Regions from separate parts of the Pectobacterium quasiaquaticum genome, predicted to be linked through region 1. Evidence: predicted binding sites of a transcription regulator. Region 1 holds the regulator's gene; each other region holds the start of a gene.
What was found. Region 1 encodes PurR, which represses purine synthesis genes. Its sites were predicted from a motif close to CANGCAAACGTTTGCNTG; they were not measured.
Positions count from the first base shown of each region.

Region 2: the regulator PurR is predicted to act here: its motif matches at 2,930-2,947, upstream of IG609_RS03405 (NCS2 family permease).
Region 3: the regulator PurR is predicted to act here: its motif matches at 1,871-1,888, upstream of purT (formate-dependent phosphoribosylglycinamide formyltransferase).

Region 1 is NZ_CP065177.1:2,453,225-2,460,999, reverse strand. It holds gene IG609_RS11295 (MATE family efflux transporter) at 1-267, opposite strand, end outside; gene IG609_RS11290 (riboflavin synthase) at 516-1,151, shown strand; gene cfa (cyclopropane fatty acyl phospholipid synthase) at 1,246-2,397, opposite strand; gene purR (HTH-type transcriptional repressor PurR) at 2,729-3,754, opposite strand; gene cydH (cytochrome bd-I oxidase subunit CydH) at 4,144-4,233, shown strand; gene IG609_RS11270 (C40 family peptidase) at 4,450-5,301, opposite strand; gene IG609_RS11265 (Grx4 family monothiol glutaredoxin) at 5,643-5,993, shown strand; gene rnt (ribonuclease T) at 6,097-6,768, opposite strand; gene gloA (lactoylglutathione lyase) at 6,916-7,323, opposite strand; gene IG609_RS11250 (DUF1289 domain-containing protein) at 7,612-7,775, shown strand, end outside.
Region 2 is NZ_CP065177.1:723,796-731,570, reverse strand. It holds gene IG609_RS03410 (Na+/H+ antiporter) at 1-1,089, opposite strand, end outside; gene IG609_RS03405 (NCS2 family permease) at 1,360-2,715, opposite strand; gene lpxP (kdo(2)-lipid IV(A) palmitoleoyltransferase) at 3,842-4,765, opposite strand; gene IG609_RS03395 (DUF1176 domain-containing protein) at 5,143-6,213, shown strand; gene IG609_RS03390 (hypothetical protein) at 6,562-6,942, shown strand.
Region 3 is NZ_CP065177.1:1,914,031-1,921,805, reverse strand. It holds gene IG609_RS08825 (S9 family peptidase) at 1-1,730, opposite strand, end outside; gene purT (formate-dependent phosphoribosylglycinamide formyltransferase) at 1,931-3,109, shown strand; gene IG609_RS08815 (bifunctional 4-hydroxy-2-oxoglutarate aldolase/2-dehydro-3-deoxy-phosphogluconate aldolase) at 3,224-3,865, opposite strand; gene zwf (glucose-6-phosphate dehydrogenase) at 4,037-5,512, opposite strand; gene IG609_RS08805 (MurR/RpiR family transcriptional regulator) at 5,896-6,765, shown strand; gene pyk (pyruvate kinase) at 7,024-7,775, shown strand, end outside.

The DNA of each region.
Region 1 (7,775 bases):
TCGCACCTGATAAGAGATGCGATCGCGTCGGCCGGAACCGTTGAGCTGTGCAACAACGGGCGTCAGTGCCAACAGCAGGCCATGGCCAAAAAGAATGGCGGGTAGCCAGATAGAGGTTCCCACGGCGACGGCGGCCATATCGGTGGCGCTATAAGCACCGGCCATGACGGTGTCAACCACACCCATCGACGTTTGGGACACTTGCGCAATAATGACAGGAACAGCAAGCGCCGATAATTTACGCGCTTCTGTCAGATACTGTTGCACGGATACCTTCCTTGAATGACGTAATTTTGCTAGCGGGATGAATAATCTGGATATGAAAAACGTCAAGAATAAAATGAGAACGTTATTGTAACGACTTAATAAAAGTAAACCAGCTTGAAAGAGAATATATTCTTTTTGTTACGCTGCGGTTTCGATAACCTCTGACGTACCGTATTCCGGTTTGGTTTTCCGCGGAATATCGGGCACACTGCACAACGTCATTTCTTTGTTTTTAAGAGGCAAACCGCATGTTTACCGGTATTGTTCAGGGCACCGCGCCGGTGGTGTCGATTGAAGAAAAATCCAACTTTCGCACGCACATTGTCCAGCTCCCTCCCGACCTGTTGCCAGGGCTCGTGCCCGGCGCTTCGGTGGCGCACAACGGTTGCTGCCTGACGGTAACCGCCATTGACGGCGATCGTGTCAGTTTTGATCTCATGAAGGAAACGCTGCGGTTAACGAATCTGGGCGATATCCATGAAGGTGATGTCGTCAATATTGAGCGTGCCGCAAAATTCGGTGATGAGATCGGTGGGCACGTCATGTCAGGCCACATCATGTGTACGGCGGAAGTGGTGAAGATTCAGGTGTCAGAGAATAACCATCAGATTTGGTTCCGTCTGGCAGATGAAGCACTGATGAAATACGTGCTACATAAAGGCTTCGTTGGGATTGACGGTATCAGCCTGACGGTAGGAGAAGTAACCCGTGGACGCTTCTGCGTGCATTTAATTCCAGAAACGCTGAATCGCACCACGCTGGGGCAGAAGCGTCTGGGAAATCGCATTAATATCGAAATCGACCCGCAGACACAGGCCGTAGTCGATACGGTCGAGCGCGTGTTGGCGAGTAAGCAGGCGAGTGACCTGGGCAAAGAAGAGTAATTTTCGCGTTGCCTGTGCTTGTAAACCGGACGAATAGCCTCGTCCGGTTTCTCTTTTCAGTCAGCACACGACTTTCTGTCAACACACAATGCTGTCAGCGCGCAACGCGCAATCCACCGTCGACCCCATCCGTGCTGAACAAGACCTGCCAGAGCTGAAGTTCCCTTGCTCTGAAAGCCCCTGCACAAAAGTTAAGATAGTAGCTGAACATCCGGCGGAAGCGGGCCGTGTAGCGTGTGGAAAGCCGTGGCCAGTTCTGCTGAAAGCGAGCGTGCCAGGCCATTAAGGTACGATCGTAATCAGCACCGAAATTATGCCAGTCTTCCATCACCAAATAAGGCTCGCTTGCCTGCGCAATATGCTGTACGGAGGGAATACAGCCGTTGGGGAAGATGTATTTATGAATCCAGGGATCGATGTGCGGATTGGTCTTATTGGCCCCGATGGTATGTAGCAGAAACAGCCCATCGGGTTTTAGATTACGCCGCACGACGCGGAAATAATTGTCATAGTTGCGTGGCCCGACGTGTTCAAACATGCCAACTGACACCACGCGATCGAATTGCCGATCGAGATCGCGGTAATCCTGTAATTCAATGGTGACGTTCAGATCCTGACAACGTCGCTGTGCCAGCACCTGTTGTTCTCTGGAAATGGTGATGCCGTACACTGAAACACCGTAGTGACGTGCCGCGAATTCGGCCAACCCGCCCCAGCCACAGCCGATATCCAGCAGCGTCATCCCTGATGTTAACTGGAGCTTTTCGCAGATCATGGCGAGTTTATCTTCCTGCGCCTGTTCCAGCGTCTGTGCCTGTTTCCAATAGGCGCAGGAGTATTGCATATAGGGATCCAGCATCAGGGTAAAGAGGTCGTTACCTAAATCGTAATGCGCTTTACCGACAACCTGAGCGCGTCGACGGGATTGTAAATTCGTGACGCGGGAGAGGGCGACGCGCGTCAGGTCGTGCAGACGGCGGGGCAGCCTGGCATCCAGCCCCGCGCGCATGACGCGATGGGAAAACATATCCAGCCGTTCACACTCCCACCATTCATCCATGTAGCTTTCTCCCAGCCCCAGCGATCCCTCACGCAGGATACGTTTAAAGAAATTGGGGTTGGTCACGCGGATGTCAAAAGGGCGAGTGCCGTTGATGGCGATATCCGCGCTGGCCAGCATGTCTTGCACGATGTGGAACCAGGGCGCGGTATTAGGATCCCATTCTTCTGTATAAGGTAAACCCATCATGTCTCCTTAACTTTTCACATGTAAAAGTATCGTAAAACATACCTGGACAACACTTATCGCAGCCGAGGTATCGGCTGTCACCAGAGAAAATGAAACACGGTATTATACCCGTCATACTTCAAGCCGCATGTACGTTGGCTACGTTCACTCACCCGAATCACTTACTTGAGTAAGCTCATCGGGATTCCCTCGCTTGCCGCCTTCATGCAACTCGAATTATTTAGGGTATAGAATTATAACGGCTTCAGCCAGCATACAAGAGAATTGGCTGAAGCAGAGAGAGGATGCAGGCAGGAATAAGAAAAACGGCTGTACAGAATAGCGGCGACTAGCGGCGATAGTCGAGGTAGGGGCCGTCTGCCACCGAGCGGCGCTCAATCAACGTCGGGTGCACTTCAATGACGTGCGCATCTTCCCGTTTACTAGTGATTCGATCCAGTAGCATAGAGAACGCGGATTGACCCAGACGCTCCTTTGGCTGGTGGATGGTGGTCAGCGCAGGCGTAAAGAAACGCGCGTGGCGCACGTTGTCATAACCGATCACCGAAATATCCTGCGGCACGCGCAGACCCAGCTCGTCAGCCGCACAGATGGCCCCCATCGCCATAATATCGCCGCCGCAGAATACAGCCGTTGGACGCTGTTTCTGTGCGAGGATCTGATGCATGGCTTTATAGCCGGATTCTGGTTCAAAATCGCCTCGAACCACCCATTCGTCGCGTACGGTGATGTCGGCTTCCTTCAGCGCTTTCAAAAAGCCGAGGTAGCGTCCGCTGCCGGTGTTGCGTTCTTGAGTGCCGGGGATGGCGCCGATATCCCGATGGCCGCGTTCAATCAGGTAGCGGCCTGCCATATAACCGCCTTCAAAGGCGTTATCGATAATCGTATCGGTAAAATCGCTGTGCATCTGTCCCCAGTCCATCACGACCATCGGAATGCTGCGATAATCTTCCAACATCGACAACAGCTCTGGTGGATATTCGGCGCACATTACCAGCAGGCCGTCGACGCGTTTTTGCGCCAGCATGGAAAGATAAGCGCGCTGCTTGCCGATGTCGTTATGCGAATTACACAGCACCAGCGTGTAGCCTTTGGCGTAGCAGCTATTTTCAACGGCTTCAATGATCTCGGCGAAATAGGGTGCTTCACTGGAAGTGGCCAGCAAGCCGATAGATTTAGTGTGATTAACTTTGAGGCTGCGGGCGACGGCGCTGGGTGAATAGTGCAATTCTTTGATTGCTGCCCTGACGGCTGCCTTAGTCTCTTCGGCGACGAAACGTGTTTTATTGATCACGTGCGATACGGTTGTGGTGGAAACGCCAGCACGTTTTGCCACATCTTTAATCGTTGCCATCTAAAAATGACTCCTGAACTTACCTGTTATAGACGTAAGTATATTGTTAATCGTTTGCCTACGTTTAATGTTCTTCTTCTAAGCTAAAAAACAGGATTTCAGAAGGAGAATGCCGAATGTTATACCGAAGGGATCTGGGTTGACGTTTTTCGACTGATACGTAGCGCTTTCATAAACAGCGGATTGTGTCCGATTTATCATGAAAGTGAAAGGGCTAATTTATACTATTAGTGATGCATTCGTCCGAGATTTTTCGCTACAATTATGAAAGAATCGTAATAACCCTATTATTTGTGGCTTTTACTACCTAAACGGGTTTGGCTGTGAACGGTGGTGTCTTTTCAGATGAAGCTTTCAGATAAAATTCGTTCGTTAATAAGGAGTAATTCATGGATACAGATCTGAAGATGTCTTTGCTGACAACTGTTGGTTCGTTGGCTGTGATCATCGCGTTTAGTTTTATTGCGGTGCTGAACTAACCGAACGGTGCCTCTGGGCGGGTTAGGTATTCAGACACGTTGATGATGCATAAAACGTGTCTGAATCGTTTTATACCCGTCATACTTCAAGTTGCATGTGCGTTGGCTTCGTTCACTCACCCGAATCACTTACTTGAGTAAGTTCATCGGGATTCCTTCGCTTGCCGCCTTCCTGAAACTCGAATTATTTAGGGTATACCAGATATAATCTGTCTCTTAACGAATCGTCTGCGGTGTGACCACGCGACGTGCACCAACGTAGTGCTCCTGCCAATAATCTTCACTCAGCTTGCTGATACGAATGTCTGAGCCTGTCCGTGGCGACTGAATAAATTTTCCTTCCCCCAGATAAACCCCGACGTGATCGGCTGCCCCACGATTATTGATGCGGAAGAAGACCAGATCGCCACTTTCCAGCTCACTCTTTTTAATCGGAGCAGCATCACGCAGGTGATACATTTCGTTTGCAGTGCGTGGAATTTGGATCTTAACGACATCTTTGTAGGCGTAATAAACCAGTCCGCTACAGTCGAATCCGGTAAAGGGAGAGGAACCGCCCCAGTGGTAAGGCTTACCTATCTGACTCATCAATTTATTCATTGCGGTCGTTTTGGCATGCTGATAGCGTTTTTTATGTGCGGCGCTTAGCGCCATACCTTTTTCTGTCGGCGCTGGATTTTTATCCGCTTTCCCCTTGAGTGCGGTCTTCTTCAGTCCGGTTTTGACTCTGGCTTGTGCGGTGGTTTGTTTCTCTTCTTCAGGCTTCAGCTTTTTAAGATTCTTTTTCACGAGCGCGGGCGTGCTGCTTTGCGTCCGTGACGGTTTTTTTTCTGTCACTTTGCTCGCGGTGCGGGATTTGGGTTTATTGCTGACGGCGGTAGGTTCTGGTTTTTTGCTTTTGATCGGCGTCGGTGACTTAGCATTACCCTTTGTTTGGCGGCTTTTCTTATTCGTTTCTACCACGGCGCTTTTCTTCGGCGCAGAATGCGGGGTATGCGGCGCAGCCTGAACCACGTTCAGGGATAGATTGCTGAAAAATAATATAAAAAGAGTAATAAATAAGCGCATAATAACAGTGACCGAACATAATCCTTAACTCGCTCAATCCTCACAGTATTCCTGAAAACGGCGCCATAAAAAAGTGGGCACAGTCGCTTTATTCATACAGAATAGTGAAAAAACGTTAATAGTTATTTTTTCGATTGATTTATCAGCGTTTTCTGGCGTTGATTTCATCAATGACAAATTCCTTCAAGAGAAAATAACCCTACAAAAAATGGCGTTTTTTTGTGGGCAGTGGCATCGGTACAATATCACTGAGTCAATGTCGCTGTCGTAGCACCTCTGACGGCGGCTCATGGCTAGCGTTTTGGACGTTAGCCATCCTATAGAATTAAGGAAGCAAGAAGATGACGACACCGACAATTGAAAAAATTCAGCGCCAAATTGCTGAAAACCCGATTCTGCTGTACATGAAAGGCTCCCCGAAATTGCCAAGCTGTGGCTTTTCCGCGCAGACGGTTCAGGCGTTATCTGCCTGTGGCGAACGTTTTGCGTATGTTGATATTTTGCAGAATCCAGACATTCGTGCTGAACTGCCGAAATACGCGAACTGGCCGACATTCCCGCAACTGTGGGTTGATGGTGAGCTGGTTGGCGGTTGTGATATCGTGGTAGAAATGTTTCAGCGTGGTGAACTGCAACCGCTGATCAAAGAAACGGCAGACAAATATAAAGCGCAGCAGGCCGAGCAAGAGTAATTCCTTCGTCCTGCGTAATGACGATGTCAAATGTTATTACGATGCGTGCGTGAATCCTTCCAACGGGTGCTTTTATGGCACCCGTTTTTTGATCTCAATCTTTTCAGTCTTCGCCTGATGCGTTTTCCAGCGAATTTTCTTCCAGTGCAATCGGCCATCCGCCCAGACGTTTCCAGCGGTTAACCAACTCACAGAAAAGCAATGCCGTCTGGTTGGTGTCATACAGCGCGGAGTGGGCCTGGCTGGAGTCAAACGCTATTCCTGCGGTAATACAAGCTTTAGCAAGAACCGTTTGGCCTAACACCAGTCCGCTGAGAGCCGCGGTATCGAAAGTGGCAAAAGGGTGGAAGGGATTACGTTTCAGGCTACAGCGCTCGGCTGCTGCAGCCATAAAGCTATGATCGAAAGTGGCATTATGCGCCACGATAATCGCGCGGTTGCAGCCTTGATCTTTGATCCCTTTACGCACGACTTTGAAAATTTCATGCAGCGCGTCATATTCGCTCACTGCGCCACGCAGCGGATTGGTAGGGTCAATACCATTAAACGCCAGTGCGGCGGGTTCCAGAATCGCACCCTCAAATGGCTCGACATGAAAATGTAGCGTTTCATCTGGCTGTAACCAACCGTCTTGATCCATTTTTAAGGTTACCGCCGCAACTTCCAGCAAGGCATCGGTTTTCGCATTAAATCCGGCGGTTTCAACATCAATCACTACCGGGTAAAATCCACGAAAACGGCCGCTCAGGGCGTTCAGATCACTTTTATCAGCCATTTTTCTCTTAATTGTTAGCAAAACGCAGCGCGCATTATTGCAAATTTTGGCCGGAGATGCAGCATGCCCGTTGCGGTTTCAAAGGGTGGAGATAGCAGAAGAAGAGGGAGAACAGGTGCCGATGCAGCACCTGTAGAATGCGGGGGATTATTGACCGATGCCGTTACCGGCGTGGGCATTTTCGATCAACTCGATTTTATAACCGTCTGGATCTTCGATGAACGCGATCACGGTCGTACCGCCTTTGACCGGGCCCGCTTCGCGCGTTACATTGCCACCTGCTTTGCGGATACGCTCACAGGTTGCGGCAACATCGTCAACGCCCAGCGCGATATGACCATAGGCGTTGCCCAAATCATAGCTGTCGACGCCCCAGTTGTAGGTCAATTCGATAACTGCACCTTCGCTCTCTTCGGTATAACCGACGAAAGCCAACGTATATTTGTATTCGGCATTCTCGCTGGTGCGCAGCACGCGCATGCCCAAGATTTGGGTATAGAAATCGATAGAACGTTGTAAATCGCCAACACGCAGCATGGTGTGAAGTAAGCGCATAGTGTCCTCGTTAAAAGTGCAACAAAGAGGGAAGTATAGCGTTGTGGCGCTACCGAGTCCAAGCTGTTGGGATGATGCTAAAAATGCGACACTATGGTGAGGTTTGTGTTAAAACGTACTCTCAGGAGGGGTAAATAGCGCGTTGTGGCAATTTTAGGCTGCCTGGCGTGTAAAAAAATCGTCAGTTATTACAATGGTTACCTAATTATTTTCATTGTGACTGTCCGTTTGAGCTTGCCAGCGGTAAAGAACAGGGCTTCAATAAATAGAGTTGTAGTAGGAGGTGTTGTGCCAGAGCAACTTGAACTCTTTGTTGTCCCTAATCCATGCCGTGGTATTTGTCAGGCGGGTGAAAGCGGATATTGTCGCGGTTGCTTTCGCAGTCGTCATGAGCGCTTTAGTTGGGGCCAAATGAGTGATGCGCAGAAACAGGATGTGCTGCGTTTGTGTCG
Region 2 (7,775 bases), 1.7 Mb from region 1:
AATCCACAGCTCGCGCGTGGAAAACTCAGCAAAGATCATCGGGCGCTTTTTCTGGATGTGCATGCTGTATTTTTTCATCACCCACAGCCAGCAGAAACGCAGCAGCAGCAAAGCACCATAGATGATCGCGATATCGGTAAACAGCATCCAGGTTTCAACCGTTGGATCCAGTTCAGCCTGCGTCACCGAAGTTTCCAGAATGCCCGGCAATTGCAGGCCCAACATGATGAACACCATGCCGTTAAACACGAATTCCAACATCGACCATACGCCGTTCGCACGTAGCCGCATCGTCAGCGGCGCGCTACGAATGACACCCGATTGACCCATCGTCATCCCCGCGGCTACCGCGGCCAGAATGCCCGACACACCAATGTGTTCCGCAATCAGATACGACGCAAAAGGCAACAGCAGCAGCAACACGATCTGCGTTGCGGCATCGCCACCGCTCCAGCGGCTGATAATACGCAGCGATTTACCGAATAGCCAGGTCACGCCGACGCCCGCCAGCAGACCGCCCAGCGCCACCTGCATGAACGCCAGCGTGGCACCGGAAACCGTAAACACCATCGTGCCCATCGCAATCGCGACAGCAAATTTTAGCGACACCAGACCGGACGCATCGTTCATCAACGCTTCGCCCTGCAAAATGCCCATCAGCTTTTTCGGAATACGATCTTCACCCACGATACCAGACAGCGCAACGGCATCCGTTGGCGACAGCACGGCGGCAAGCGCGAAGGCTGCAATCAGCGGCATACCTGGCACCATCCAGTAGATGAAATAGCCGATGCCCACCACGGTAATCAGAACCAAAACCAGCGCCAGACCAATAATTTCACGACCGTGCCTCAGGAACTCACGCGTCGGTGTTTTCCAGCCGTCGGCAAACAGCAACGGCGGAATGAAGAGCACCATAAACAGCTCGGGATTGAAATCAACGTGCAAGCCGAACTGAGGCCAGGCAAGGATGGCACCCAGCGCGATTTGCATTAAAGGCAAAGGGATTTGAAAAGGTAAAATGCGGGTAACAACCCCAGACAGGGATACAACCAGGGTCAAAATAAGAATCGTAAAAAATATTTCCATGCTTTCCTTAGACGTACTCCTAAATCAAAAAATTCTGCCTGTTAGCGAGTAAACTGCTCTTCCATGTCTAACGCATTTAGCTCGGTATGAAAATAGACTTTTAGCCGAAAAACCGAGGTTAATAACCAAGTTGATTATCACACAAAAAACTTAAACCTAAAGCCAATAAAAAGGCACATAAAATCGTGTTTGGCGTAGGTAATGAGAGAAGAAGGAAAGATGAGGAATGACAGACCTTCTGGACGGTGCCAGAAGGTCTGTTGGAAAGGATTACAGCGCCCAACCACCAGCGTAGAACACCACTAACGCGACAGCAATCACCACGGTGCCGATGTTAAGTTTGCGCCATTCACCAGAGAAGATGCGGCCTAATACCAGCGCGCCAAAGCCCAGCATGATACCGGTCACGATGTTACAGGTCAGCACGATGAATACGGCACAGACCAGACCAGACATCGCATCCACGAAGTCATCAAAGTTCAGTTTGGAGACGTTGCCCAGCATCAGCAGGCCGACGTACATCAGCGCGGGTGCAGTGGCATAGCCCGGTACCAGATACGCTAACGGAGACACAAACAGCAGCAGAAGGAACAGTACACCGACTACGGTTGCCGTTAAGCCCGTTTTACCACCGGCTGCCGTGCCCGCTGCGGATTCGATGTAAACCGCAGCCGGCGACGTCCCGACCAGGCTGGAGAAAATGCTGCTCACGGAGTCTGCGGTCAGGGCTTTACCACCGTTGATGATTTGCCCGTCTTTATCCAGCAGGTTCGCCTGTCCGGCAACGGCACGGATCGTCCCCGTGGCATCGAACACAGCAGTCATCACCAGCGCCAGCACGCTCGGCAGAACCATCGGCTGCAATGCGCCCATGATATCCAGACTGAAGATCAGCGACGAACCATCAGCCGCTGTCAGGCTCGGCAGCGCAAAGAAGCCCGCGTATTTTACCTTCGGGTCAAAAATCAGCCCCAGAATAGAGATCGCGATGATAACCAGCAGAATACCGCCCGGTACGCGACGTTTCTCTAAACCGATAGTCGCCGCCAGCCCCAGCAGAGACATAATGACGGGGAAAGAAGTGAAATCACCCAGCGCGACTGGCAGGCCATCAATGGGGTTTTTTACCACCAGACCGACACCGTTGGCGGCAATAATCAGCAGGAACAGGCCGATACCAATTCCCGTGCCATGCGCCACGCCCATCGGCAGGTTACGCAAGATCCAGGAGCGGATGCCCGTGACAGAAATGATGCTGAACAGCACCCCCATAAGGAAGATCGCTCCCAGCGCGACAGGAATGCTAATTTGCTGACCCAGCACCAGGCTGAACGCGGTGAACGCCGTCAACGAAATCGCGCAACCAATCGCCATTGGCAGATTGGCCCATAATCCCATCAGCAGCGACCCCAGCCCGGCAACCAGACAGGTTGCAACGAACACGGCGGTAGGCGGGAAGCCAGCCTTGCCCAGCATACTCGGAACCACAATCACGGAGTAAACCATCGCCAGAAACGTCGTCAGGCCAGCTAACACTTCCTGACGCACGTTACTGCCGCGCTGTGTGATTTTGAAAAAAGCATCAAGCGTGCCTTGCGAGCCTGCCTGACGGGTGGTGTTTGACATGGTGGTATCCCCTGAAATGCCATTATTATTTAAGATCGATTTTGACGGTTCCTGCGGCCTTGCCCCGCGAATGCACCAACATCGCTGGCGCATCATGAACCGTATATACCCGTCATTCTTCAAGCTGCACGTGCGTTGGCTGCATTCAGTCACCCGAATCACTTACTCAAGTAAGCTCATCGGGATTAAATGAGAGACATCCTGTCTCTCACCGAAGGCCAGCCTTTGGCTGGTCAAATTCGTTCCCGACGAATTTGACCCTCGCTTGCCGCCTTCCTGCAACTCGAATTATTTAGGATATAGCCCCGCACGCAAACGATTAACTCGCTGGGTGAAAAGCAGGAAAACGTTGTCGTATCTAGATATTGACCTATAAAACACCGCTGTATTAAACAGGTGGTACTAAAACAAGCTGGACAAAACGGCGCCAAGCAATGTGAAGCGCGTGATTATCCCGCTTCACCCGCGCTTATTTCAACTGCTAATCGAGACAATTTACCTATCTCACTTCATCTGTCTAAGGAAGCACCAAGCCAGTACAGGTAATGCTCAATCAGGCAACTCGCTGAAAGTGGGTCAGTATGAAGAAAAAGCAGAAAGGGTTCTTAGACGGAAATCAAAACAGCGGTTTACTCTTCACAGACTGAATGTTCATTTTTTTGTGATTCGCATCACAAAAAAGTTGACCCCCCGTATCAGTGCGAGTATTCTTAAAAACGTGAACAGCATCACAGAAAACAAATCAACTAACCACTGAGGAAATGACCATGAAACTGCTGAACAAAATCATCGCTATGTTTGAAAACATCAACATCAACTTTGGTACTTTCAACCAATAATTATTTAAGAATCGTGGGGATAAAAAAGATGCGCGTTGTCCGCAAAATCAATCAAATATTAAAAGCGTTGGGCAAAACCTATCGCGGTGTTAACCCCCACGCTATCTTCCGTTAATCGTACTTAAGTACGTTAACCACCCTAAAATGGCTGCCATCCGGTAGCCATTTTTGTTTGTGCATCATGCGTAAGGACTCTTTTGCCAATATGTTGGATGGCGCTGAAGCACCATCCAATTTCAAACGCTTACGTCATTTAACACAACGTACATCCAACATCCACACTGTCCTCAGGCGTAAAGCGACACTTCCCCTGCCGGGCGCGTTTTAAAACGACGGTGCAGCCAGAGATACTGCTCAGGCGCACGCATGATTTCTTTCTCAATCACCTTATTCATGTAACACGCCGCGGCCTGTTCATCGTGATAAGGATAATCCTGTAATTCAGGTTGAATCACCAGTTGATAGCCCAAGGCATTGGGTTTGCGAATCAGCACTGTCGTCATCATCGCCGGTTTTGCGAGACGGCTAATCGTGTATGTGCCGTTCGTGGTTGCCGCATTTTTCACCGCAAAGAACGGGGCAAAAACGCTGCCTTTAGGGCCGTAGTCCTGATCGGGAGCGAACCATACCGCTTCACCCCGTTTTAGCGCTTGCACCATGCCACGCAGATCTTTACGGTCGATCATCGCTTTGTTGGAACGAGAACGTCCCCAGGTTTGTACCATTTCCATCGCTTTATTATTGTGCGGACGGTACATCGCCATCATTGGCTGACACAGCCCCATCGCCCTACCGCCCAGTTCCAACGACATAAAGTGAATACCAATCACCATTACGCCCTGACCTCTTGTGGTAGCGCGCTGTAAATGCTCCAGCCCTGAAACATCAAACCACTGGCGCACGCGGCGATCGGACCAAAACCAGGCCATACCGGTTTCAACCAATGCCATCCCGAGCGAAGCGAAGTTATTGTCGATCATCGCTTCTCTTTCGCCGTCGGAGATCGTAGGGAAGCACAATTCAAGATTGCGTCTGGCAATCGACACCCGGCGTTTAAGAAAGATACGGGATAGACGACCTGCACTGCTCCCGAGTTTCATCAGTAGCGGATAAGGGAGTTGAACTAATAAAAACAGCACGCCAAGGCCAAACCAAGTCATCCAATAGCGCGGGTGGAGTAGTGCCCTGGTAAATGTTTGCTTAATTTTCATGATACTCGTCTTTAAGTGATTAACAGCGTACCGCATAAAGAGTCGTTCTCATCGCGCTACATCTATCATGACACTTATTTATAGGGATCGTTTCAATTGTGTGGAAAACCGTTTCTGACCGTTATCGCGCGTGAGGTTAAAAAGCAGGATAAACATGCTGATAACACTGAGGGGATTTTTGAGCAGCCGATGAACGGCTAACGGCAGCGGCATCATACCCGATTCACGTTTAATAAAGGAGTGGTCGGACAAGAAATATTCGCAATATTACGCCGTCTAACGCTAACATCTTAGCATATACCAAAAAAGCGACTGGCTTTCTGGCAGCGAAAATAGGCAGGCAGCAAGCTACCGCGTAATCAAGGACTTGATAGAAAATGACTTTTTCTTTCCCTTCCCGCCTCTCTATGCTAACGGCACTGATCACGGGGATTCCTGTTCTGGCGTTTGCCACAACCTTCGCTGATAGCACTTTCTTTCATAAAGACTGGGAAGTGGTCTGTGATAACACGCTAACGTGTCGGGCTGCCGGCTACTCGCCAGAAGAGAAGTACACGGGAGAAGAGGGGGATATTCCCGGAGTCTCACTGCTTCTCACGCGTCATGCTGGGCAAAATACGCCAATAACGGCCGACGTCATACTCGCAGAGGTATACCAGGCAATTCCTAAAAGCACCACACTCACGCTAACCATTGACGGTGTGGATAAAGGACAACTCATCTCAACCGGAGACAACCTCTGGCAGCTCAATGAGACACAGATTCCCCTCGTACTACAGGCACTAAAAGGAAGCGGGAAAGTGGCGTTTCACCACAATGACATCGTTTCCGAACTGTCTGGCGCGGGTGCCTACGCGGTACTGTTAAAGATGGATGAGAAACAAGGTCGCATCGGGACAACGGATGCCATCACCAAAAAAGGAAATAAAAGCAGTGAGTTATCTGCTGTAACTGCCCCCGTTATCTACGCGGCAGCAACCAAACAGGAACCCTCACGGAATCTGACAGACGCAGAACAAGCGGCCATCCAGAAAACGCTACTTAAGACGTTAAAGGCAGATGACTGCGACAGCTTCCCACCGCAGGATTATCAAAAAGCAGAACCGATTGAACGCATTCCATTGAATGACAGTATGTCGCTGCTCAGTACTCTTTGCTGGCGCGCGGCCTATAACGAAGGCTACGCCTACTGGGTCATCGATAACGCCATGCAAACTCAGCCACAGCTCGTCACGCCAAGTGGAACGGGTTACGAAAACGGTGAAATTACCTCGGTACAGAAAGGACGCGGGCTCGCAGACTGTATGAGTGATGACGCCTGGACATGGGATGGCAAAGCGTTCCAACTGAGCCGCATGTCTATCACAGGATCGTGCCGCATGATCCGTCTCGGCGGTACCTGGGATTTACCCTACTGGACGACGATGGTGGTGAAACCGAGTAAATGATAGTGAACAAAAGTGATCTCTTCCCTTTGTTCAGTGCCAGTGCAAGTGCAAGTGCAAGTGCAAGTGCAAGTGGAATTAAGAGTGGTGTATTTTAAATAAAATACAGTCCAACATCAGGGCAAGCATGAGCCGGTAGTTTAATTGCTACGAGCTTTCGTCACATTCGACAACTACTAAATTTTATTTATATAAGGATATATTGTCGTCTTTTCTAAAAAAACAATATTTTCACTCTATAATTAGTAGGATGCAAATTACCAGCCCAGCAAATACATTGAAGTCATGCCTGTTATTCGGGTAAACTATCTGCATAAAAGGAGAGAACAGGCCTAATAAAAGGGACACAACATGCAACTATCAGAATATTTAAAATACAAAATGGAATCTGACAAAATTCTCGCAACCCATTTAGATGACATAACAAAGAAATTAAAGAGCAACTCAATAAGTTTAACAACTGATCTATATAGTGGCATGGAAAGAACAAGCTGGTATTCATCATGTCTCTTTGAGAAATATAACGATGTATGTCAAGAATTACAGTATGAAGACTCCAGAATGGTTAGCGCAATAAAAGAAGTATTTAAAAGAGATGATGTTATTCTGGATATGGTGAAGATTTATATCGATAATTTAATGAAAGATTTTGATGAAAATAAACAAAAAAAGATAGCCAAAGCAGTTTTAGGTATAGCTTCTGAATTTTCCACAAACAGGGCGATAAAATAATCAATATCATATGCACTAGCTAAATTTATTAGCACGACGCTTAATTTCCAAGCATCTTTACGCAAAACAATAAATCAAACATCTTATTGGGCTATAACAGTAACAGCATTTTACGGAAAAGTTCAGAAAGCAGCCATGTCAGCCCGTCATTTACGGGATATTAATCCCGCATTATATGCTTTATTTTATTCACAAAATTTAGAAATGTTATACTTTTTAATAGAACCAATCCTCTCACCATATAATTTAACAAATTATAAAAATGAAGAAGAAATAATCAACTTAATTAATGGAGTTATAAAGCAATGAATTTAAAAAAAACATTAAAATATATGATAAAAAATTTTATAATCACTGAGGTTTTAGTTGCTATAACCATAGCATTATGGTTTTTTTATGTTTCGTTTATTCCAGAACACTGGATGAAACTGATGTTGTTTTCAATTGTAATAATCATATTTATCAACATAAAATATGGTTCAAAAAAATCAGGCCGAAAGTAAATCGGCCTTTAGTATAATATCAATAGGCTACATTTTGCCAAAGCATGTAAGCGCTTGTTCTTGCAATAACATGCTCCCATTCAATAGAAGCAAATTTGAATGATACACTTTCCTGTGGCTGAACTTCATTGTGTGTCAGTGAGTTAGGATAGAAAAAACGGATATTGCTGATAAGTGCATCCCGCAGGGTGAGATAGTGATTTAGATAGGCGAGTAATTTATATAACCCACTGAAAGATTAGTGATAAACCCAGCTATTACTAGATTTGACGGACTTGAGTAGACGATGAGATAAGAGAACTTGGAACGAGTGAAGGGAATCGAATAGAA
Region 3 (7,775 bases), 540 kb from region 1:
TCATACTCGCCGGTCGTCAACGGAATAGACTCATCCAGCATTGTCGTCAGCACATCAACGAATGGAACCTGAGCAACAACGCCCTTAAATAGATCGGGAGCCATGTTCACTACCGCGCCCATCAATAGTCCGCCCGCGCTGCCCCCCATAGCGAACATATTGTTCCTATCGCCATAACCTTTTTCTATCAATGCCTGAGACACATCGATGAAATCGGTGAAGGAATGCATTTTATTGAGCAGGCGACCATCGTCGTACCACTGCTGACCCAGCTCACCGCCACCGCGAATGTGCGTTAAGGCAAAGACGAATCCTCTGTCCAGCAAGCTCAGACGGCTAACGCTAAAATCAGGATCCATGCTATGGCTATAAGCACCATAGCCGTAGACCAGTATCGGGTTCTTGCCTGGGCTGAAATGATCGCGATGATAAACGAGGGAAACGGGAACGTCGAAGCCATCCCGAACCGTGATCCACAAGCGCTCGCTCCGGTAGTTTTCCGGTGAGAAATCTTTCACTTCGGCTTGTTTAAGTAACTGCTGCCCGCCTGTGTCCAGATTCAATTCATACAGCGTGCTGGGCGTTGTCATTGATGAATAGCCATACCGCATCAATGCCGTTTCTGGCGTAGGGTTGTACGATAGCCACGTCACATAGCTCGCATCATTAAAGGCGATCGCTTTTTCTTCCTGCGTCTGCCAGTGAATCTGGCGCAAGCGGGTCAAACCGCGCTCCCGTTCTTCAACCACCAGCCAGTCACGGAACAGCTCAAAACCTTCCAGTACACGGTGTTCATGTGGTGCAATCAGCGTTTCCAGCGTTTGCTCATCGGGCCTATCCGAACGGTAGAGGCCAAAATTTTTCCCTTCCCGATTGGAGCGCAGATAAAACTTATCCTGATAGTGATCGATGCCATATTCATGATCTTTTCGACGTGGAATGCCTACCTGCGGCAACGCATCCGGGCGCGTCGCGTCAAGCAACAACACCTCGCTCGTCGTCGTGCTACTGAGATAAATAGTGATGTAGTGCTCTGATGTCGTTTTACTCAGGCTAACGTAATAGGTGTCGTCTTTCTCTTCATAGACCAGCTCATCCAACGCCGGATCACTCCCCAGACGGTGGCGATAGACCTGATATGGCAACAGCGTTTGCTCATGTTTGCGCACGTAATACAGAACCGTCGAATCCGCCGACCATTCCGCCCCTGCGGTCACATTTTCGATCACATCGGGTAACCACTCGCCGCTGTTCAGATCGCGAAAACGCAGCGTGTACTGCCGACGGGATAAAAAGTCCTCCGAAAGCGCCAGCAGCGTGTTGTCAGGGCTAACCTCAAGCGTGCCGAGACTGTAAAATTCATGCCCTTCCGCACGTTGATTCCCATCCAGCAGCGTTTCCCACACGTCTGTTGCCTGCTCAGGCTGGCGCAGATAGATGGCATACTCTTTCCCTTGCTCATAGCGGCTTTGGTAGCGATAGCCTTTTCTGATATACGGCACAGACATATCCGTCGACGGAATGCGTTTAACCATTTCGTCATACAGTGCCCGCTTGCGTGCGTCATGAGGTGACATGACAGCTTCACTGTAGGCGTTTTCCTGCTTCAGATAGTCCAACACCTGCGGATCGGTACGCTGGTCATCACGCAGCCAGTAATAATTGTCGATACGCGTATCGCCATGTGTACTTAGTGCATGGGGTCTTTTTTCAGCTTGCGGTGTCTTCATGGCGTCGGATCTCGTTGTCTTGACATAAAATTTTTGCTTTGCAAGAAGAGTGGCACGATTGCCAGGCAATGCCAAGCCACGTCATTGTCTCTTGGTGCGCTTTTGCGCATCGCATTCCACTGCCTGCCCTCATTAATGCGTACGCAAACGTTTTCGTTTATACTGCGGCCATTTTTCACAACCCGATCAGGTATAAGGTTATGTTAACAATTGGAACCGCCCTGCGTGCGGATGCCACACGAGTGATGCTGCTTGGCTCCGGTGAATTAGGCAAAGAAGTGGCGATTGAGTGTCAGCGCCTGGGAATCGAAGTGATCGCGGTCGATCGCTATGCCGATGCCCCCGCCATGCAGGTTGCGCATCGCAGCCACGTCATCAATATGTTGGATGGCGATGCATTAAAAGCGTTGGTTGAAGCCGAACGTCCTGATTACATCGTGCCGGAAATCGAAGCCATCGCAACTGACATGCTGGTGGCGCTGGAAAAGCAGGGTCACCATGTTGTTCCTTGTGCCGAAGCGACGCGCCTGACGATGAATCGCGAAGGTATCCGTCGTCTGGCCGCTGAAACGCTCGGCGTTCCCACTTCCACCTACCGTTTTGCCGACAGCGAAGAGAACTTTCGCCAGGCGGTAGAGGCGATTGGTTACCCTTGTATTGTTAAGCCGGTCATGAGTTCCTCTGGCAAAGGGCAAAGCCTGATTCGCTCTGCGGAGCAATTAGATCAGGCGTGGTACTATGCCCAGCAGGGTGGACGAGCAGGTGGCGGGCGCGTCATCGTGGAAGGGCTGGTTAATTTTGATTTTGAGATCACCTTACTGACGATCCATGCGGTTGACGGCATTCATTTCTGTGCGCCAATCGGTCATCGACAGGAAGACGGTGACTATCGTGAATCCTGGCAGCCACAGCAGATGAGCGCGCTGGCGCAGGAACGCGCACAGAAGATGGCCAGCGATGTCGTGAAAGCGCTCGGCGGCTATGGCCTGTTTGGCGTGGAGCTGTTCGTCTGCGGCGATGAGGTTATTTTCAGTGAAGTCTCCCCTCGCCCGCACGATACCGGCATGGTGACGATGATTTCTCAGGATCTGTCCGAGTTTGCACTGCACGTGCGTGCTTTCCTGGGGCTGCCCATTGGCGCAGTTCGTCAGTATGGCGCATCGGCTTCCGCCGTGATTTTACCGGAACTGGCTAGCAACAACGTGCGTTATCAGGGGCTGGAAAGCGCACTGCTGCCTCATACGCAAATTCGTCTGTTTGGTAAACCGGATATCAGCGGCAAGCGCCGTATGGGGGTCGCGTTAGCCAGTGCGGAAACCACGGATGATGCCGTAGCCATCGCCAAGCGCGTTGCCGCGGGCGTAAAAGTCAGCGGCTGATACCGTTCTATTGCTGACGGGTGAAATCAGACATCACTGACGACAGATAAATTGCCCGACATAAAAAAAGGCCACTCGCAGTGAGTGGCCTTCGTCATTCAGTCACGAGCAAACTTACGCTTTTGCACCCGCAACGGCTTCACGTGCCAGTTCCGTAATACGTGCGTAATCACCGCTTTCCAGCGCGTCGTTCGGCACCAGCCAGGAGCCACCCACGCACAGCACGCTTTTCAGCGCCAGATAGTCGCGGTAATTATTCGGCGTAATACCACCGGTTGGGCAAAAACGGATCTGAGCAAACGGACCTGCGATCGCCTGAAGCGCTTTCACGCCGCCATTAGCTTCCGCTGGGAAGAATTTGAACTCACGCAGGCCGTAATCCATACCCAGCATCAGTTCAGATACGGTGCTGATACCCGGGATCAACGGGATATTGCCTTCCGTTGCGGCTTTCAGCAGCGGTTCGGTCAGACCTGGACTGATGGCAAACTGCGCACCCGCCTCAACCACCGCAGCCAGTTGCTCAGGGTTTGTTACCGTACCCGCACCCACGATAGCTTCCGGTACTTCTTTCGCAATCGCGCGAATCGCGTCGATGGCACAATCGGTACGCAATGTCAGTTCCAGAACGCGAACGCCGCCCGCGACTAACGCTTTTGCCATCGGCACTGCGTGTTCCAGTTTGTTGACCACAATCACAGGAACAACAGGACCCGTTGTCAAAATCTGTTCCGCGCTCGTTTTCCAGTTTTTCATCAAAAGTTATCTCCAGTCATGCCCGAAGGCATCATTAATTATATAGCGCGCCCCTGCCACAGGGATCTGCGTCGCCGCAGATGTCCGACCGCACCGTGAGCCATACATTAAAAACTGTGGGAGGCCGACCGTTGTCGGCCAGCCCCCCATTACTGACGTATTACCAAAAAATTACTCAAACTCATTCCAGGAACGGCCATCGCGGGTAATCATCGCCACGGATGCCACCGGCCCCCAGCTTCCTGCCTGATACGGCTTCGGTGCATCGTTGTCCATCGACCACGCATCCATGATGGAATCCACCCATTTCCAAGCTTCTTCAACTTCATCACGGCGGACGAACAGCGCCTGAATCCCACGCATGGTTTCCAGCAGCAGACGCTCGTAAGCATCCGCTAAATGCTGCTGATTAAAGGTTTCCGAGAAGCTCAGATCCAGTTTTACCGTTTGCAGGCGGTGTTTGTGCTCTAACCCTGGGATTTTGTTCAGAATCTGAATTTCCACACCTTCATCCGGCTGCAAACGAATGATCAGCTTGTTCTGCGGCAACTGCTGGTAGGAATCATGGAACAGGTTCAGCGCTGGGTTTTTAAAGTACACGACGACTTCTGAACATTTGGTCGGCAGACGTTTACCCGTACGCAGGTAGAACGGCACGCCAGACCAGCGCCAGTCGTCAATATCAACGCGAATCGAAACGAAGGTTTCCGTGCTACTGCTTTTGTTCGCGCCCTCTTCTTCCAGATAACCCGGCACTTTATGTCCCTGAACAAAACCAGCCGTGTATTGGCCGCGTACGGTCGTTTCATGCACGTTGGAGCGATCGATACGACGCAGTGAACGCAGCACTTTCACTTTTTCATCACGGATGCGGTCGGTCGTCAAATCAGACGGCGGCGACATCGCAATCATCGTCAAAATTTGTAACAGGTGGTTCTGGATCATATCGCGCATCTGGCCGGCTTTATCAAAGTAGCCCCAGCGCCCTTCAATCCCAACTTCCTCGGCTACCGTGATCTGCACATGGTCGATCGTCCGGTTGTCCCAGTTTGAGGAGAACAGCGAGTTGGCAAAACGCAGCGCCAGCAGGTTCAGAACGGTTTCTTTACCCAGATAGTGGTCGATACGGTAAACCTGACACTCGTTAAAGAATTCCGCGACCTGATCGTTAATGACGCGAGAAGACGCCAGATCGGTCCCAAGCGGTTTTTCCATTACCACACGCGCGGGCTCTTTATTCAGCCCTGCGGTTCCCAACCCTTTGCAGATCGCACCGAATGTACTCGGCGGCATAGCAAAATAGTTGATGGTAGTCCGGTTTTTCTGGTCAAGCATCTTGCCCAGTTTGTTGAACGCTTTGGTGTCTTCCACATCAAGATTGCAGAAATCCAGCCGACTGCTTAGCGTTTCCCACAACTTATCGTCGATGGCTTCTTTCATAAAGGTGTCAAGCGCTTCGCGCACGACGCGGGTATACTCCGCTTTATCCCAATCCGCACGGCCCACCCCGATAATTCTGGTGTCCGCATGGATGTGACCTGCTTTTTCCAACTGGTAAAGGGAAGGCAGCAATTTACGGCGTGCCAGATCGCCCTTAGCACCGAAAATAACCAGATCGCACGCTTGGGCTGTTGAAGTTACCGCCATGTTCATCTCCTCGTTGCAGGATGCTGTAATTTTATTACAGCGATAATGTACTCTTTTTGACTACAGCCAGTAAACCCATCATAAAAATGCCAAATAATGGTCGGCATTGACTGAAAACCATGCATAAATCGGTCTGTACAGTGGCTGAAGTCACTTATGCATTCGCCCTAAAATGAAATTTTTCGTCGTTTCTGACAGTCGATTACTTTTCTGAAAGTTAGACACATGTCATGTTCTGGCAAAAAAAGGACCCAACTTAGCCTGTTGCCCTCTGCCAACCACTACAGGGTCGTAGTATATTTTCACGACGTGCATTTTTTCACGTAATGCATGCCAGTGTACCTTTAGTTGGAATTGGAAAAAACTTACATGGCCCTTGTCGTATGAATATGCTGGAAAAAATCCAGAGTCACTTAGAACTCTTGAGCAAGTCAGAAAGAAAAGTTGCTGAAGTGATCCTGAGCACGCCACAGACAGCCATTCACTCCAGCATCGCGACCTTAGCCAAAATGGCCGATGTCAGCGAGCCAACGGTTAATCGTTTTTGTCGCCGCCTTGAAACTAAAGGTTTTCCCGATTTTAAACTACATCTGGCGCAAAGTCTGGCAAACGGTACACCGTATGTGAACCGTAACGTTGAAGAAGATGACAACGTTGATGCCTATACCAGTAAAATTTTTGAATCCGCCATGGCTGGTCTGGAGCAGGTGAAATCCAGTCTGGATGTCGCCGCTGTCAACCGCGCCGTGGATTTGCTGACACAGGCGAAGAAAATCTCTTTCTTTGGCCTGGGCGCTTCCGCTGCTGTCGCACATGATGCGATGAACAAATTTTTCCGCTTCAATATCCCCGTCGTCTATTTCGATGACATCGTTATGCAGCGTATGAGCTGTATGAATTCCAGCGACGGCGACGTCGTGGTATTGATCTCCCACACTGGCAGAACCAAAAGTCTGGTCGACATGGCGCAGTTGGCACGCGAGAACGACGCGACCGTTATCGCCATCACCTCGGATGGCACGCCGCTAGCGCGTGAGGCGTCCCTGGCCTTGCGGCTTGATGTGCCCGAAGATACCGATGTCTATATGCCGATGGTGTCCCGTATCGCTCAGTTGACATTGATCGACGTTCTGGCGACAGGGTTCACGCTGCGCCGTGGGGAAAAATTTCGTGATAACCTGAAACGGGTCAAAGAGGCCCTGCGTGAATCACGCTTTGATAAAGACGAACGATTGATTAACCCCTTCAGGTGATAGATAAGTTTATGTTGTGCTTTGTTTTTGAGTTATACCTATGAAAAATGAGCGGTATCATCACCCTGTTTCATCTTGATATGGTCAGAGACTACGGGCATGGAAAGATGGCAGGAATTACCTGTACAGTATGATAATCAGACTCAACACGATGTTCGGATAACGCAGGTGAAATAGTTTTGTTGTAAAGTGACATTTTGCACCGTTATTCGACGCTTAATCGCAACACTACAGCTTCACAAGTGAACGGAGTTATACATGTCCAGACGGCTCAGAAGAACCAAGATTGTCACCACCCTGGGGCCCGCTACCGACCGTGATAATAATCTTGAAAAGATTATCAGTGCGGGCGCTAACGTAGTACGCATGAATTTTTCTCACGGTACAGCAGAAGATCATCAATTACGTGCCAACAAAGTTCGTGAAATTGCGGCTAAATTAGGCCGCCACGTTGCCATTCTTGGCGATCTACAGGGTCCAAAGATTCGTGTTTCTACCTTCAAAGAAGGTAAAATTTTCCTGAATATCGGCGACAAATTCTTGCTGGATGCCGATTTAGCGAAAGGCGAAGGCGATAAAGAAAAAGTCGGGATCGATTACAAAGGCTTGCCAAGCGATGTGGTGCCTGGCGACATCTTGTTACTGGATGACGGCCGCGTACAGCTGAAAGTCCTTCAGGTTGAAGGTCTGAAAGTTTACACCGAGGTCACCGTTGGTGGGCCCCTGTCTAACAACAAGGGCATCAATAAACTCGGTGGTGGTCTGTCTGCCGAAGCCCTGACGGAAAAAGATAAAGCCGACATTATTACAGCCGCAAAAATTGGCGTCGACTATCTGGCTGTCTCTTTCCCGCGTACTGGTGAAGACCTCAACTACGCACGTCGCCTCGCGCGTGATGCGGGTTGTCACGCAAAGATCGTCTCAAAAGTTGAACGTGCTGAAGCCGTCTGCTCAGACGCCGCCATGGATGACATAATTCTGGCTTCCGATGTGGTGATGGTCGCGAGGGG